DNA from 2 places in the Pseudoalteromonas sp. TAB23 genome. Region 2 is predicted to be linked to the other one. Evidence: predicted binding sites of a transcription regulator. Region 2 holds the regulator's gene; the other holds the start of a gene.
What was found. The regulator MetJ, encoded in region 2, represses methionine synthesis genes. The targets are predictions, from matches to a motif close to TAGACGTCTAGACGTCTA.
Positions count from the first base shown of each region.

Region 1: metK (methionine adenosyltransferase) is a predicted target of MetJ. The motif match lies at 1,073-1,090, and genes of this name have one in related genera.

Region 1 is NZ_AUTP01000206.1:3,518-7,188, reverse strand. Features, by position in the region: gene tkt (transketolase) at 1-887, opposite strand, end outside; gene metK (methionine adenosyltransferase) at 1,192-2,343, shown strand; gene L654_RS0110860 (hypothetical protein) at 2,519-3,067, shown strand; gene L654_RS0110855 (5-formyltetrahydrofolate cyclo-ligase) at 3,086-3,671, shown strand, end outside.
Region 2 is NZ_AUTP01000215.1:15,284-18,954, forward strand. Features, by position in the region: gene rpmE (50S ribosomal protein L31) at 1-56, shown strand, start outside; gene L654_RS0111705 (malic enzyme-like NAD(P)-binding protein) at 745-1,986, shown strand; gene metJ (met regulon transcriptional regulator MetJ) at 2,069-2,389, opposite strand; gene metB (cystathionine gamma-synthase) at 2,679-3,671, shown strand, end outside.

The sequences.
Region 1 (3,671 bases), on a different contig from region 2:
CCATCCCACTGTGCGTAAATATCATCAGGAATTTCGAAAGCATCGCCAGTCCAACCTAAAAATTCGCGAGATGCTTTAATTTCATCATCACCTAGTGGAGCACCGTGACAATCATGGCTGCCTGATTTATTAGGTGAGCCGTAACCAATAATTGTTTTACAACAAATTAGTGAAGGTTTATCGGTAACGCTTTTTGCTTCTGCAATTGCAGCACTTACAGCATCGCTGTCGTGGCCATCAACACCACTAATTACATGCCAACCGTATGCTTTAAAGCGAGCTGGCGTGTCATCTGTAAACCAACCTTCTACTTCGCCATCGATTGAGATGCCGTTGTCATCCCAAAATGCAACAAGTTTACCCAGACCTAATGTGCCTGCAAGTGAACCTGATTCATGAGAAATACCTTCCATAAGGCAGCCATCGCCCATAAATGCATAGGTAAAGTGATCAACAATATCGTGACCTTCACGGTTAAACTGTGCAGCTAGCGCTTTTTCAGCAATTGCCATACCTACGGCATTTGTGATCCCTTGACCTAATGGACCCGTAGTAGTTTCGATTCCTGGTGCATAGCCATATTCAGGGTGACCTGGTGTTTTAGAATGCATTTGACGGAAGTTTTTAATTTCGTCCAGTGGTAAGTCGTAACCACTTAGGTGCAATAGAGAATAGATAAGCATTGAACCGTGGCCGTTTGAAAGAATAAATCTGTCACGGTCAGCCCACTCTGGATTCGTTGGGTTATGTTTTAGATAATCGCGCCATAATACTTCTGCGATATCAGCCATGCCCATAGGGGCTCCAGGGTGACCAGATTTGGCCTTTTGTACTGCGTCCATTGACAAGACGCGAATAGCATTTGCAAGTTCTTTGCGAGATGGCATGAATTCTCCTACCTTTATGTGTATTTGCGCGGGTATTTATGTGTTTGTTTATGCACCCAAGTAACTTGGGTTCGTTTATACCGACCATTCTTACTTATTGTGGGGGCTGTGTGCAATTAAAAACCCTATAAAAGTGAGGCATTATGAATATTTTTTAAGACCAAAAAGTTATTAGTAATTTTATTTAGACGTCTAGGCGTAAAAACACTATGCAAGGTGTTTTGTTTTCGATAAAATACGCCCCTTAATTTTTTAGCGCTAATACCGACGTTTGTGAAGCGCAATATTTGTGAGCAGAATTACAATGGCAAAACATTTATTTACTTCTGAATCAGTTTCTGAAGGTCATCCGGATAAAATCGCCGATCAAATCTCTGATGCGGTACTTGATGCTATCCTAGAGCAAGACTCTCATGCCCGTGTTGCATGCGAAACTTACGTAAAAACCGGTATGGTTATGGTTGGTGGTGAAATCACTACTAGCGCATGGGTTGATATCGAAGAAATTACACGTAAAACAATTCGTGACATTGGCTACACAAATTCAGACATGGGCTTTGATGCCGATTCATGTGCAATTTTAAACACTATTGGTAAACAGTCTCCAGACATTAACCAAGGTGTTGACCGTACTAGCCCAGAAGAGCAAGGCGCTGGCGACCAAGGCTTAATGTTTGGTTACGCATGTAACGAAACAGAAGTACTAATGCCTGCTCCAATTACTTACTCACACCGTTTAGTACAGCGCCAAGCGCAAGTACGCAAAAGCGGCGAGCTTAATTGGTTACGTCCAGATGCAAAATCTCAAGTTACTTTTGCATACGAAAACGGTAAGCCAGTAGGTATTGATGCTGTTGTACTTTCTACTCAGCACAGCGAAGACATTTCGCAAAAAGATTTAGTAGAAGCTGTGATGGAAACAATCATCAAGCCGGTACTTCCTGCAGAACTTATCACAAGTGCAACTAAGTTTTTCATTAACCCAACAGGTCGCTTTGTAATTGGCGGACCAATGGGTGACTGTGGTTTAACTGGTCGTAAAATCATTGTAGATACATACGGTGGTATGGCTCGTCACGGTGGTGGTGCTTTCTCTGGTAAAGATCCATCAAAAGTTGACCGTAGCGCGGCATACGCTGCACGTTACGTTGCTAAAAACATTGTTGCTGCTGGTCTTGCTGACAAGTGTGAGCTACAAGTTTCTTACGCAATTGGTGTTGCAGAGCCTACTTCTATTAGCGTTGAAACGTTTGGTACAAGCAAGCTAGAAGAAAGCCGTTTAATCGAGCTTATTCGTGAACACTTTGACCTGCGCCCTTATGGCTTAATTCAAATGCTTGATTTAGAGCGCCCTATCTACCTTCCTACAGCGGCTTACGGCCACTTTGGTCGTGACGAATTCCCTTGGGAACGTACAGATAAAGCAGACGCACTTCGCGCAGCTGCTGGCCTTTAAGCCAAAATTGTTGTAGTAAATTAAAAACGGCCCTTTTAAGGGCCGTTTTTGCATCTAAAACTTATTCGCTATATTGTTTGTAGAGCGTCTACAAAATAACTATTAAATCGACCTCGAATTCTTTTGTACTTTAGGTATATACTCATTTCATTATAAAAGCTTTAGGGACAGTTAAATGGCCGATAACCTTCGCGTTATATTTGCAGGACTTGCCGATAACGTTGACATAAAAACAGCATGTACAAATTTAGCTGCAAAATTAAAAACGTCAGATGAAAAAGTAGCTCTTTTTTTTAAAGGTAAGCCACTGTTTGCACCAAGCGATAAAGACAAAGCGTTAAAACAGGCTAAGTTACTAGCAGGCTTAGGCATTAAAAGTAAGCTTCAAGCTGTTTCAAACATCACTCAAAATGGCTCAAACCCTGCTGCAAATAACAACCAACGTGATGAACGTATTTTTGATGCACTCGATTACATCACTAGCAGCTTAATACGCCTTGAAGAAAAGCTAGATGAGCTAGAGCAACGCCTTCCTGAAGCTCAATTAAATACACCAGACGAAAGTGTAGACGAATGGCAAAATGACGACCTAATGCTAGATGAGGATTTAGCGACTCCTAAAAAACGCAGTAACTTACTTTTATATTCATTGATTGCAACTGCCACCATTTTGCTAGTCGTACTGGCTGTTTTTTTAATTTTTCCCGATTTATTCTCTTTTTAAAAATGGCTAATTAGTTTAATGAGCAATAAACGCGCACAAATAAGAGCGGAAATTCGTAACACCCGTAAAAACTTGTCAAATAATCAGCAAATAATTGCTGCGCAATCGCTAAAAATGAATTTTATTCAACACTTGAAAAGCGAAAAAACAACGAACTCAAAGCATATTGCCATTTACTTAAGTAACGATGGGGAGCTAGACACTTCATTGTTAATTAAAGAATTATGGAACTTAAACCATGCTGTTTACCTACCCATAATACACCCATTCAATGGCGCTAATTTACTATTTCAGCGCTATGAGAAAAACTCACCCATGAGGGCAAATCGCTATGGTATCTTGGAGCCTAAGCTGAACTGCTCTCAAATATGCCCATTACCAGTGCTTGATTACCTCCTTATGCCATTAGTTGCATTTGATAAACAAGGTAATCGCCTAGGAATGGGAGGTGGGTTTTACGACCGGACATTGGCGCGTTTACACGAACAAAATTGGCAAAAACCACAACTAATTGGCCTTGCACATGAATGCCAAAAAGTTGAGGCCCTACCAATCGAGTCGTGGGACGTACCACTTAAAACCATTATCACCCCAGATAAAACAT
Region 2 (3,671 bases):
GCGGACGTGTTGATCGCTTCAACAAGCGCTTCGGTGCACTTGCCAGCAAGAAGTAATTATTGCTGTTTAGTTAAAAAAAGCACCTTAGGGTGCTTTTTTTGTGCCTAAAATTTGTTATTTATTAGCTTAAACCAACCTGCATAAATCTTTGAGCAATTTAACGAATTAAATTGCACCATAACGTCGTTAAAATTTTTTTATTTAAAACAACTAGATACAAAAATTTTTGCCTAGTTCTAGCGTAATTTTCTTAACGTTAAATAGACCCCATATATAAGCAGATTGGTATTATTTCGTTGATTTTAACTATCCCCTCCTTTTGCATAACTATTTCCTATTCTTATTCTGAGTATGCATAATCCTTTACAGACAAATCGATAGATATTCTCTATATTTTAAATAGTACAATTTTTAACTAGGTTGATAAAAGTAGCTAACGTGGGCTTATCTGTTTTTAAAGTAGGGTAGTAGGCTGTTATTCTAAGTTTATGCTGTTACTTTAAGTATACATTTTATAAGATTTTGATAGGTATAAAAGCACCTTAAAACTTACTTTTTAGGTGAATTTTTATTTATTAAATGTCGATATAATCCTGCAAAGTTACTGAAAAACCTCTTAAAATTAAAGGATATAGCATATAACAGGATAGACCTGATATTGCTTGGAATTTAAAAATAATAAGGGTATCGTACCCCAAGACTCCATCTCTCACTTTAACTTAAATTGCAGGATACAATCGCGTTATGTCTGACTTTCGTGAACAAGCACTACATTACCACTCACATCCCGTACCAGGTAAAATTAGCATTGAGCTTACAAAACCAGCTGAAACGGCTCATGATCTTGCACTTGCGTATAGCCCAGGTGTTGCCGAACCTGTACGTGAAATAGCTGCAGATCCTGCAAATGCTTATAAATATACTGGTAAAGGTAACATGGTTGCGGTTATTACTAATGGTACTGCAATTCTAGGCCTTGGTAATTTAGGTCCTTTAGCTTCTAAGCCTGTAATGGAAGGTAAAGCGTTATTGTTTAAACGTTTTGCAGGGCTTGATTCTATCGATATTGAAGTTAAGCACAAAACAACAGAAGACTTTATTAATACGGTTGCCAATATTGCCGACACATTCGGTGGCATTAACCTTGAAGATATTAAAGCACCAGAGTGTTTTGAAATTGAAAAAGCATTAATAGAGCGTTGTAGCATTCCTGTTTTTCATGACGATCAACACGGTACTGCCATTGTAACGGCTGCTGGTATGTTAAATGCGCTAGAAGTACAAGGTAAGTCAATTGAAGATGCAATTATTGTATGTTTAGGTGCAGGCGCTGCCGCTGTTGCGTGTATGGAGCTGTTAATTAAGTGTGGTGCACTGCGTGAACACATTTATATGCTTGACCGCAAAGGTGTTATTCATACTCGCCGCGATGACTTAAATGAATACAAACAGCTTTTTGCTAATAATACCGATAAGCGTACATTGCAAGATGTAATTGCAGATGCAGATGTATTTGTAGGCGTTTCTGGCCCTAACTTATTAGCGGCTGAAGATTTAAAGCTAATGGCTGCAAAACCAGTTGTGTTTGCATGTTCAAACCCAGATCCTGAGATTGATCCTGCTCTTGCGCACGGCGCACGCAACGATTTAATCATGGCAACAGGGCGCTCTGATTACCCTAACCAAGTTAATAATGTTTTATGTTTCCCGTTTATTTTCCGTGGTGCGCTTGATGTACGTGCAAGCGCTATTAACGATGAAATGAAAATTGCTGCAGTAGATGCTATTCGAAGTATTGCCAAAGAGCCAGTACCTGCAGAAGTTTTAAAAGCCGCTGGTGTAGATAAACTAGAATTTGGTGCGCAGTATATTATTCCAAAACCAATGGATCCACGTTTACTGCCGCGTATAGCAAGAGCTGTTGCACTTGCTGCTATTGAGTCAGGTGTTGCACAAATTGAGCTACCTGAAAACTATATGCAGTAAATCTATACAGTAGAGCTATGCAATAAAATTTAGACATAAAAAAACCTCAGTAATTACTGAGGTTTTTTTGTCTTTGTAATATTTATTCTTCGTTTAAAACGGGTACTTCTAGACCCATTTCTTGCATTATTTTTTTAACTTCTTCTGGCACTTTTTCGGCGTTATCTTTACGTAAGTCATCGTCATTTGGTAAAGGTTGGCCAGTAAAAGCATGCAAAAATGCCTCACATAGCAATTCACTATTTGTAGCATGGCGAAGGTTATTGATTTGACGACGTGTACGTTCGTCAGTTAATACCTTTAATACATTTAGCGGGATCGAAACGGTGATCTTTTTAACTTGCTCTGATTTTTTACCGTGTTCTGCGTATGGGTGAATATACTCACCATTCCATTTAGCCATAAGATGTATCGTTGCCTCAGATTATTAATTTCTCACACGGTATAAAAAGCGTGTAAATATGCGTGAAATTCTATCGATTTAAAAAAGATAGTCAAATAATAGATACCGATCTATCTTAATAAGCCTATTGTAGGTGTAAAGATAAGCACACTTTTGTGAGCTAAAATGTGTTATTCGCAGAGGCCCCTTCTACTTTTAGCCATCTAGAGCTTTAAAATACTTTGACTTATCAAAACGGATAACTTACTCTTTTAGACGTCTAAACATCCAAATTAATCAGGTGACGAATATGAGCGAAAAAAACAAAGCGACCATTGCTGTACGTAACGGCGTTGATGCTGATAAACATCATGGTGCGGTGGTACCGCCAATTTATTTATCGACTACTTATTCGTTTGCCGACTTTGATACTAAGCGTGAGTATGATTATGGTCGTAGCGGTAATCCTAATCGTGATATTTTAGCTGAGACGCTTGCTAAGCTTGAAGGTGGCGCTCGTGGCATAATTACAGCTACAGGCATGGCTGCCGTGCATTTAGCTACTCAGCTACTTAATAGTGACGATACGTTAGTAATTCCACATGATTGTTATGGTGGCAGCTATCGTTTATTTACATCTTTACAAAAACGCGGACTACTAAAGCTCGAAATATTAGATTTAACAAAAGAAGAAAGCCTTCAACAAATTTTAGTAATTAAACCAAAGCTTATTTGGATAGAAACCCCAAGTAACCCAGTACTTCGTTTAACAGATATTAAAGCGGTTACCGATATTGCAAAGCAATGCGGTGCATTGGTGGCTGCAGATAACACGTTTTTGTCGCCGGCCTTACAAAACCCTATTAAGTTTGGTGTAGATATTGTGGTGCATTCAACCACTAAATACATTAACGGACACTCAGATGTAGTAGGCGGCGCTGTTATTGCAGCAACACAAGAGTTAGGCAATGAGCTTGCTTGGTGGGCTAATAACATTGGTATTACGGGTGCGCCTTTTGATAGCTATTTAACGCTTCGTGGTTTACGTACTTTAAATGTGCGTCTAAGGCAGCATCAAGAAAATGCACTGGCAATAGCTAAGTATCTTGAAAGCTCTGAATATGTAAGCCAAGTTTACTACCCAGGTCTTGAGTCACATCCTCAACATGAGCTGGCTAAAGCACAGCAACTTGGTTTTGGTGGCATGGTTAGTTTTGATATTAAAGGCGATATAAATGACGCTGCGGCATTTTTAACTAGTCTTAAAACGTTTAGTTTAGCTGAGTCACTAGGTGGCGTAGAG